Regions from separate parts of the Devosia sp. Z6_126 genome, predicted to be linked through region 3. Evidence: riboswitches for the same ligand, from Rfam matches in the RefSeq annotation. Region 3 holds a riboswitch; each other region holds the start of a gene.
The links. A riboswitch is a leader RNA that binds a small molecule or an ion and turns the genes downstream of it on or off. The one in region 3 is predicted to bind cobalamin.
Positions count from the first base shown of each region.

Region 1: it holds a riboswitch for cobalamin, as region 3 does, so the genes downstream of both, bluB (5,6-dimethylbenzimidazole synthase) here and AC3YOG_RS03320 (ABC transporter substrate-binding protein) in region 3, are expected to answer to the same signal.
Region 2: it holds a riboswitch for cobalamin, as region 3 does, so the genes downstream of both, AC3YOG_RS00590 (CbtB domain-containing protein) here and AC3YOG_RS03320 (ABC transporter substrate-binding protein) in region 3, are expected to answer to the same signal.

Region 1 is NZ_JBYUNO010000005.1:43,954-47,221, reverse strand. Features, by position in the region: gene AC3YOG_RS18510 (hypothetical protein) at 1-506, opposite strand, end outside; cobalamin riboswitch at 1,174-1,352, shown strand; gene bluB (5,6-dimethylbenzimidazole synthase) at 1,394-2,092, shown strand; gene AC3YOG_RS18500 (diguanylate cyclase domain-containing protein) at 2,409-3,268, shown strand, end outside.
Region 2 is NZ_JBYUNO010000001.1:117,148-120,415, forward strand. Features, by position in the region: gene cobW (cobalamin biosynthesis protein CobW) at 1-469, opposite strand, end outside; gene AC3YOG_RS00585 (CbtA family protein) at 466-1,206, opposite strand; gene AC3YOG_RS00590 (CbtB domain-containing protein) at 1,231-1,413, opposite strand; cobalamin riboswitch at 1,451-1,668, opposite strand; gene AC3YOG_RS00595 (DUF2164 domain-containing protein) at 1,763-2,017, shown strand; gene AC3YOG_RS00600 (DMT family protein) at 2,023-2,379, shown strand; gene znuA (zinc ABC transporter substrate-binding protein ZnuA) at 2,380-3,268, opposite strand, start outside.
Region 3 is NZ_JBYUNO010000001.1:664,972-668,239, reverse strand. Features, by position in the region: gene AC3YOG_RS03325 (FecCD family ABC transporter permease) at 1-498, opposite strand, end outside; gene AC3YOG_RS03320 (ABC transporter substrate-binding protein) at 507-1,505, opposite strand; cobalamin riboswitch at 1,658-1,863, opposite strand; gene AC3YOG_RS03315 (LacI family DNA-binding transcriptional regulator) at 1,913-2,938, opposite strand; gene AC3YOG_RS03310 (sugar ABC transporter ATP-binding protein) at 3,190-3,268, shown strand, end outside.

The sequences.
Region 1 (3,268 bases), on a different contig from region 3:
GCATGATCCGCCGAGGCGGCGACCTCCTCGGGCGCCATCCAGCTCTTGGCCGTAGCCATCCCGACATGGCGCAGGGTGTAGAGGCTGACCCGCGCGATGCCGAGGCATTTGCAGATGCGGGCCAGTCGCGAAGCGAGCCGGCTATGGAGCTTCTTCCAGGCGCCGGCTTCATGGACCGCTGCACACAGGCGGTCCAGGAACTTCACTAGCGGGGCAATAGCCTTCTTGCCCATGGGTTCAAGATCACGCTCGCGTTCCTCACCATTTCCCCGCCCATTGGTGGCGTTGGCGTTCTGCACCATCAACATCATGCCCTCCACCCGAGCGTTGAGATATTCGACGGGCCGCAGGAAGAGCGCTGCCCCGAAGACCAGGAAGCCCCGGATCAGCTTGTCATCTGACCGACCCGAATCATGGAGGAACTGCTCCAGCCGGGTGAACTGCGCGATGGGTAGGCTCTTGCGCTTCTTTGCCGAGGTCTTTCGAGGTCCCGACCTCTTCGGCAAGGGCCCCCTGTGCAAGCGCTCTACAGGGAGCGTACGCGCTTTAGGATGAGACGGTAACGTCTCCAGTGCCATCAGGATGGCGGCCCGATACTGCCGCACGGTGCTGGGTGCCCAGCGTTCATTCTGGGCACAGAACCAGCCGGTGAGTCCAGCATATCCCCGCCGGCCCGATCTTCCCGCTCGGCCATCAGGCGTAAGTTATGGACCCTCTGGCGATAGGCCGTTATTGTCTGTTCGCTACGGCTGGCGATCCGCCCGGTGCAATCGGTGGTCATGGTGACCGTCTCCCCTTGTTACTCGACGCTTCGCGAACACCCTGTCCACGAACGCGGCAAGCCACAAGCTCACAAGCCGGTGATCGATTCCGGCCATCTCTGGTGGGGCCTATATTCGTCCCTGGCGCGGCCATGGACGAACCCGATGGTCAATTCCTACAAGTGCACCGATCGGCCGCACACCACGTCGAGGCCACCTGGGCGCCCAATTGATGGCAATCGCGCGGCACCAAACCCACGCGTGCAATACGGGTGTCTGCTTAATCCCTCCTTCCAGATGCGGCGCTGTGCCTGCGGCGACCTTGATCGATATCCGCTGCATGTTGCGCGCTGCTAGCGGGATCCTGGTCCGTCGGCGAACTTTCGAAGCTGGACAAGAACGGAAACCGGCTCTAGCAATTTGTTGCCTCGGTGCCCGCGCTTGCGGGAGAATCGGAAACGCGGTGCAAAACCGCGGCGCGCCCAGCGCTGTAACGGGGATCCTCGGGAACTATGCCACTGGTCTTGGCCGGGAAGGCTCCCGAAGGAGTTGAACCGGAGCCAGAAGACCGGCCAGGCCTATATCGGTCGCTGTGTGGAGAGCAGCCCCTGTCAAACCACAGGAGCATCGCCATGCCTGCCAGTTTTGATCGCCCCGCCGCCCTTCAATATGCACCGTTAGGTCCGTTTTCCGCCGAGGAGAAGGCCGCGGTTTACAGGGCCATCCAGACGCGCCGTGACGTGAGACGGGATTTTCTGGCTGACGCCGTTGCGGAGGCGGTGTTATGGCGCATGCTAGAGGCCGCCCACCATGCTCCCTCAGTCGGGTTGATGCAGCCCTGGAACTTCCTGATCGTCACCGCGCCAGCACAAAAAGCGCGGATCAGGGCCATTTTCGAGCGCGCCAATGCGGAGGCGATGGCCATGTTCCCGCCTGAGCGCAGAAGAGATTATGCGGCCCTCAAGCTTGAGGGCATTTTGCAAGCGCCAGTCGGGATCTGCGTGACCTGCGACCCGGGCAGGGCAGGTCCCGTGGCGCTTGGGGCGACCCATATGCCCGACATGGCCGTGTTCAGCACGGTTTGTGCCATCCAGAACCTGTGGCTGGCCGGACGCGCAGAAGGGGTTGGTGTCGGCTGGGTGAGTATTCTCGATGAAGGAGCTCTCAAGGAGGTGCTGGGCATTCCCTCCCAGCTACGCGTAATCGCCTATCTCTGCGCGGGGCTGGTAGAGCAGACAATGACGAGCCCAGAACTCGAGCAGCGTGGATGGCGCCAGCGCCTCCCGCTCGAGCAGCTGGTCTATCGTGATCGCTGGGGTGAGCCCGCCTAAAAGCGCCGTATGTCCAGCCGGAGATTGTATTGATCGGCAAAGCCTGTTCCCACTCTGCCATTGATTATGGGGCGCCGTGACACAGCAGCCTATTTGGCCGAAATTTCTTAAAGAACATGAGTTACGGTCCATCACGCAGTACTGAGGGGCCAAGGTGAAGTTGTTCGACATGCGACCGCCACACGCAGCTGTCCCTGAGCGAAAGCTGGGCAGCAGGTTGGATCGCATTCGCTCCTTGCTGGGTCTATCCTCCGCCAGTCTTCGCTGTTTAAGGACCGGCGGTTCAACTCCAACGGTTCAGAGTGGATCCTCCCTTGTGTTGAAAGGTGCCGCTTTGGACTTTGAGCGGCGCGCGCGGACAGTCCGGCTACCCTTGGTGCTGGCCAACCTCTATGCCAACGAGACGCTCGCTCGCGACCAACTAAGGTTTGCTGACGGCAATCCCGTTGGCTTCCTTGCTTTTCTGCCGCTTGGTGGGAACGCCCACTCTCCCAGCCATCTGCTGACGTTGGGTGATAAAACGCCACGGAGCCTCGGCACGGCGAACCAATTGGCCATGATTGCGCTCGAGGCCTTTCATCCCGGACAGATTGAAAGTGGAAGTCCCGCATCATTCGACCTGAGCGACGACCTGATACTCATAGACCAGGCTACAGCGAGCGCCGGTTTGGGCATTTGGCAGTTTCGTCTGGCTGAGAATGCGCTTCGGTGGAGTTCTGGAGTTTATGACCTGTTTGGTATCGAGCGAGGTACCCCTCTGAACCGGGACCGCACGGTCAGTCACTATTCGGATACCTCGCGGGTCGCAATGGAAGAATCCCGCGCGCGGGCTATCGAAACCGGAGGCGAGTTCACAATGGACGCGGAGATCATCCGAGCAGATGGTCAAAAGCGATGGATGCGTCTTTCAGCAGGGGTGCAGCTGGCCAACGGCCGCCCTGAAAGGCTTTTTGGCACCAAGCAGGATATCACCGAGGACCGTCTTCTGATCGACCGCCTGCGTCATCTTGCAGAGACAGATGCCATGACGGGTTTAGCCAACAGGGCACTCCTTGAGGCTCGCCTAGATCGGCCCCAGGGTATTAGTGCCTTGCTGCTCGTGGATCTCGACGGCTTCAAGTCGATCAACGACACTTATGGTCACGCCTTTGGTGATGCATGTCTTAGAGAGGTAGC
Region 2 (3,268 bases), 550 kb from region 3:
CGAGGCGGCGCTGCCGGTCGACGGCGGCTTCATCGGCGGCAAAGCGGCCCTCGGCAAGGGCGGCGGCATCGGCGACGGTCACGACGCCATCAACGGTCACCTGCGCCTTGATCTCGGGCCAGTTGAAGGCGCGGATCAGGGGCTGGGGCAAAGCCAGGCCCGAGGTTTCGATGACGATGTGATCGAATTTTTCGGGGCGGTTGAGCAGCGCCTGCATGGTGGGAATGAATTCGTCGGCCACGGTGCAGCAGATGCAGCCATTGGAGAGTTCGACCATGTCCTCTTCACGGCAGGTCTCGTCGCCGCAGCCGGCGAGGATGTCCTTGTCGACGCCGAGATCGCCGAATTCATTGATGATGAGGGCAATGCGCTTGCCCTTGGGGGCATGGGCGAGGAGGTGACGCACGAGGGTGGTTTTGCCCGCGCCCAGAAAGCCGGTGATGACGGTGGTGGGGATCTTGGTGGTCATGCGGGAGCTCCGATGGGGTGGGAAGCCTCGCGGCGGGCGAGGCGATCATTGACGAGGCCGAAGACGACACCCAGCACCAGCCAGAACACGGCTGAAGTGCCGATGGTGGCGGCGGCAAAGGCGGTGGCGAGATGGGCGGGAACGGCGCTTGGCTCTTCGGGAGCCGCGGGGGCGCCCACGATGTGCGGCGCGAGGACGAGTGCGAGCGCCACGGCAATGGCCCAGCCCGCCCGGGTCTTGGCCAGCAGCAGGCAGGCGGCGCCGGTGGCAAGGGCCGTCGCGACCCACCAGAGCTGGCGGGCGCCCAGATCGGCGGCGGGCATGCCGGGCAGTTCGGGCGGCAGGCCAAAGGCGGGCGCGAGGGTGAAGCTGGCAAAGCCGGCCAGGCTCCACAGCAGAGCATTACCGGCCGTGATGGGAATATTGGCCAGGAGGCCCACGGCGCCGATCACGAGGGCAAAGCCAGCGGCGGCGAGCAGATTGGCGAGCACGGTATAGAGGGTGCGCTCAAGACCATCCTGGGGCGCCCATTCGTCAGCGCCATAATCATGGGCCGGGGTGCCGGGGGCGTGGGTATGCTCGGCAGGCGGCTCCTCACCATGGGAATGGCCACCCTCCCCTTCGAAGCTTTCGGCATGCAGGATCAGCGGGGTGACGCGGAAATGCTGGATCGTGGATGCCACAAGGCCAGCACAAAGGGCTGCGACCAGCGCAGCAAAAAACAGATTGCGGAACATTTTTGGTCGTCTCTCGTGCCCGCCCTAGTGGCAGGGAAAGCCCATGGCGTGGCGGGTGTCGTGGGCGCCGTTGTGCAGGCGATAATCGCCGGCAAAGCCGGTGCCGACCAGGAGGGTCAGCCCAAGCAGGAGCGCAAGCGAGCCCGCGACAAGACGCTGGGACAGCGAAAGAGACTGAAGGCCAGTCGAAACAGTGGTGGTATTCATGCGGCACCCTCCGTGCGCGAAACGAAAAAGAGCTTACAAGCTCGTTGCAGTGCCGGCAGGTCTCCTGGCTTGCGGTGAATAGAGCGCCTCTCGCCTTCCCGGCAGCTTGGCTGCCAGTGGCATAAGGAGAGGAGCGCACCGCTTACAGTTGCGGGGGCAGCCACGGTTTTGGCCCCTGATGGGTAATCCGCACCGTGTTCCCTTTTGATCCCCGCGCCACAACGGGCTTGGGGAACCGACACAGGCTGTGTTCTCGCATGGCGGGCCGGAGGGGTCAATCGCGGCGTGGCGCTTGCCGGACGGGCGACTGCGGCATTATCGTGCCGCCGATTCTGGAGCCCTGCCCGCAATGAAGCCGATCAAGTTCAGCCGCGACGAAACCAAAGCCATGGTGGCGGAGATCCAGGATTATTTCCGGCTGGAGCTGGACCAGACCATCGGGCCGATGCCGGCCGAGATGCTGATGACTTTCTTTGCCGAAAAGATGGGCGCTTATTACTATAATCGCGGGCTGCATGACGCCCAGGAGCTGCTGCGCAAGAAGGTCGAGTCGATCAGCGATGCGCTGTATGCGCTCGAGCAGCCCACCAAGGGCGCGCGGTAGTCGCGATGGGCTGGAACTTTGCCACGCTGGCCCCGATCGGGCTCTTGATCGCGTCCAACCTCTTCATGACCTTTGCCTGGTATGGGCACCTCAAATTCCCCGGCACGGCGCTGTGGGTGGTGGTGCTGGCCAGCTGGGGCATCGCGTTTTTCGAGTATTGGCTGGCGGTGCCCGCCAATCGCATCGGCTACGGGGTTTATAGCGGCGCCGAACTCAAGACCATTCAGGAGGTGATTTCCCTCTCGGTCTTTGTGCTGTTCAGCGCCACTTATCTGGGCGAGCAGTTCACCTGGAACCACGGGATCGGGTTCGGGCTCATTGCGCTGGGGGCGTTCTTTATCTTCAAGGGGCCGCTGGGTTAGTTAGCCCAGGCAGTCCAGGAGCCCATTGGCGAGGCCGCGCAGCAGTTCGGGGTAAAGGTTTGGGCCTTCGGTGAGGGCCCCGCCTTCGGGGTCGAGCACACCGGCTTTGGCCGTGCTGCCCTCGGTGATGGCGGCGATGATGGTCGGCTCGAAATTGGGTTCGGCAAAAACGCAGGTGGCCCCGAGTTCGGCCACGCGGGCGCGCAGGGCGTCGATCCGCTGGGCGCCGGGCATGACGTCAGGGGTGACGGTGACGGAGCCCGCGACGGTGAGGCCGAAGCGGTTCTCGAAATACTGGTAAGCGTCGTGAAAGACGAGGAAGGGCTTGTCGGCGACGGGTGCGAGGGTCGCGGTCAGTTCGGCTTCGAGCGCGGCCAGGTCGGCTTTTTCGCGCTCGGCATTGGTGGCGTAGGCGGTGGCGTTTTCCGGGTCCGCTTGGCTGAGCGCCGCGGCGATGGCATCGACCATGTGCATGGCGTTTTGCGGATCGAGCCAGAAATGCATGTCGCCGCCGGCATGATCATGGTCGTGCTCTTCGTGGTCATGCTCGTCGTGATCATGCCCTTCGTGGTCATGGCCTTCGTGGTCATGGCCTTCGTGGTCGTGCTCATGGTCATGACCCTCGCCCTCGTGGCTGTGGGCTTCGAACGTGCCGCCTTCGCGGACCGGCAGGAGGGTGATGCCAGGGGCTTGGCTCAGCTCCACCACCTCGGCCTCGCCCGACAGCGTGGTCAGTGCATCGGCGAGAAACAGCTCCATGCCAGCGCCGGTCCAGAACACGAGATCAGCATCCTGCAGCGCGCCGGCATCGGACGGGCGCAGGGCATAGGTGTGGGGCGAAGCGGCGCCGCGAACGATGAGGGTCGGCTCCCCTACCCCCTCCATTACT
Region 3 (3,268 bases):
TTGCGAAGCGGCGACACCGGCCAGGATCGTGCGCTCGGCGCTGCCCGCCGCGCCTCGCGCGAGGAGAATGACAAAGGCAAAGGCGGCCAGGGCTCCGGCAAAGGCGCCCAGCGGAATCGCGGCGCTACCCGCCCCCATGCCGAGCACGATAACGCAAACCGCCCCGGTCGAGGCGCCCGCCGAAACGCCCAGCACATAGGGTTCGGCCAGCGGGTTGCGCAGCAGCGATTGCAGGATCGCGCCACACAGCGCCAGCCCCGCCCCGCAGGCGGCCGCCACCAGCGAGCGGCTGAGCCGATAGTCCCAGATTACGCTTTCCTGGATGCGGCTGATCTCGAACTGCGTCCAGCCCAGGCGATTGGTGATGGCCTGGAGCGTGGTGTGGAGCGAAATGGGCATTTCGCCAATCCCCACGCCCAGCGCCACGGCAAGGGGCAGCAGCAAGGCTGCCCCGCCGATCACCGATCCCCCCAGCCGCGCGCGGCGCCGCTGGGTCATTGCCATGCTCATTGCAGCAGGCCTTGGCTCTGCAGCGCTTGGGCCAGGGTTTCGAGCCCGCCAATCGTGCGCAGGGTCGGGTTCATCGCCTGCGCGTCGAGCAGCACCAGATGGCCCGCCTCGACGGCGCTGAGCTGGCTCACCATGGGGTCGGTTTGGAGAAACTCCACTTTGACGGCAGGGTCATCGGCCGGCCGATTGCGCCGGTCCATCGTGCCGACGACGATGACGGTGGGGTCGGCCGCGGCAATCGCTTCCCAGCTCACCAAAGGCCAGTCTTCATCGCTGTCGACGATGTTACGGGCGCCCAGCACCTCCATCATATAGGCCGAAGCGCCATTGCGGCCCGCTACCCAGGCATCCCCGGCAATTTCGGGGCTCGAAAACCAGAACACCATGGAAACGCCCGCCGCGCGTTTCCCCAGTTGCGCGCGCACGGCCGCTTCGCGGCTGCGCAGCGCGCTCACCAGTTCGGCGCCCCGCTCATTGACGTCAAAGATTGCCGCCAGTTCGCTGATCTCCTGGTAGAGCAGTTCGCTGGTCCAGGGCTCGAGGCGCACGCCATCGCCATTGCTGGCGTCCTTCATGGCGCAGGTGGTCGGCGAGATATAGCTCGGGATGCCGAGATCGGCATATTGCTCGCGACTGCCCGCTTCATCGCGCATCCCGAACTGGGCGGCAATGAAATCGGGCTCGGTGCCAAGGATTGCTTCATAGCTCGCGGTGCTGTCGGCAAGGCGCGGCACTTTCTCGTTGTCGGCGGCAACCTCGGCGAGCACCGGCGACACCCAGGTGGCCGTGCCCACCATGCGGTCGGCCAGACCCAGCAGCAGCAGGATTTCCGAGCTGTTCTGGCCGATGCCAACGGCCCGCTGCGGTGCCTCGGTAAAGGTGAGTTCGACCCCGCAATTTTCGAGCCGCAGGGGGTATTGGGTTGCCTGTTGGGCCAAGGCCGCGCTGGCGGTGGCAACAAAAATGCCGCTGGCCAGAAGGGAGAAAAGACGCATCGAAACCTCTCGTGATGCTGTTCAAGCCAAACGATCAGCCAGACACGAGGGGGAAGTTGAGGTCATGCTCCCGCTACCCCGAAGGGGGCGCCACGGCAACGATCGGACGAGCCAAAAGCCGGTCCGCACCCCACCGAAACACCTCGTTCGGTTTGCTGGTCGTTGTCCCGGCAGGTCTCCTGGCTCGCGGCTCTGGCGCTCCTCGTCCCCTTCCCGGTCGCTTGACCAGTGGCTTGGACGGTGAACTTGCCGCTTACAGTTGCGAGGGCAGCTTCGGTTTTGGCCCCTGATGGGTAATCCGCACCGTATTCCCTTTTCATCCGCGCTCGATGGCGGAACCGTGACCCCGCCGTATTAGCGGCGGGCCGGACCCTGGGCAAGGGGGAAGTGGCGGAGGGGTGTCGCAGTCAATTGCTCGCCAGCCGGGCCACCGAGCTGCGCACCACGAGCTCCGCGCGCAACAGGATATTGGTGGATTTGGGCTGCTCGTCGGCCAATAGCGTCAGCAGCAATTCCATCGCCGCTTCCCCGATCCGGTGCCGGGGCTGCTTCATCGTGGTCAGCGACGGGCTGACAAAGCTGGCAAAGGAAATATCGTCAAAGCCCATCACCGAAAACTGGCGGGGCAGCTCATAGCGGCGCGTATTAAGCGCGATGATGACCCCAAGAGCGGTGGCATCATTGACGCAGAAAAAGGCGCTGGGCAGCGCATCGCGCACAAACATCAGCTCGGCGGCGGCGCGTCCGCTTTCGGTCGTGCCATCGCCATCAAGGATCAGCCGCGGATCGATACGGATGCCGGCCCCTTCAAGGGCCGCGCGATAGCCCGCTTCGCGCAAGCGGTTGATCTCCCGGCTGCTGGAATGGCCGATAAAGGCGATGCGCCGGTGTCCCTGCGAGATCAGGTGCTCGGTGGCAACGCGGGCACCCTCGACATTGTCGACCCCGACAAAGGGAATGCTTTGCCCCGTCACCGGCTCGTTGACGGCGACGGTCGGGGGCAGGCGGGTTTCGCCGCGATCCTGCCCGAAGCCGAACGGCAGGTGGCCGGTAAAGAGGATCAATCCATCCGCCTGGTTGGAGCTGATGAACCGGAGATAATCGGTTTCCCGGCTCGGATCGTTCTGGGTATTGCCGATCAGTACCCCATAGCCGCGCTTGCTGGCTTCAGTCTCGAGACCCACGAGGATGTTGGAGAAATTGGGGTCGCCCACATCGGGGGCAAGGATCAGGATCATGTTGGAGCGCCGCATGCGCAGCGAGCGCGCCAGGGCATTCGTGGTGTAGCCGGTGCGGGCAACGGCTTCGGCGACCTTGCGGCGGGTCGCGTCGGCGACTTTGGTCGGCTCGTTGATGGCGCGGCTGACGGTGGCGATCGACACCCCGGCCATGGCCGCAACATCTTCAATGGTCGCCAGCTTTTGCTGCTGCACTCGGCCCCGCTCCGCCCCCCGCGCCGCTCGGTTGCGCTGCAACCGGCTTACGCCCAGACAAGTGTCATTTGCGCGATCAACAGTGCGCCTGTGCCCCTTAGCAGAGGTCGATCCAGGCGGCACGCTCTACCACTCCCCCATAGCAGTTATGCACCTGTGTAAACCTTTACATCAATCCTGAAAACCTTTACACCGGCACTCAAGCAGAGAGCCGCACAGCAAGTGCGCCATGCTTGGGGGAGGGCGGCAGCATGATCGATGCGCAAGACGCAAATGCGTCCCCGATCTTGTCGGCCCACCGCATTTCCAAGTCCTTTGGCGATATCCCGG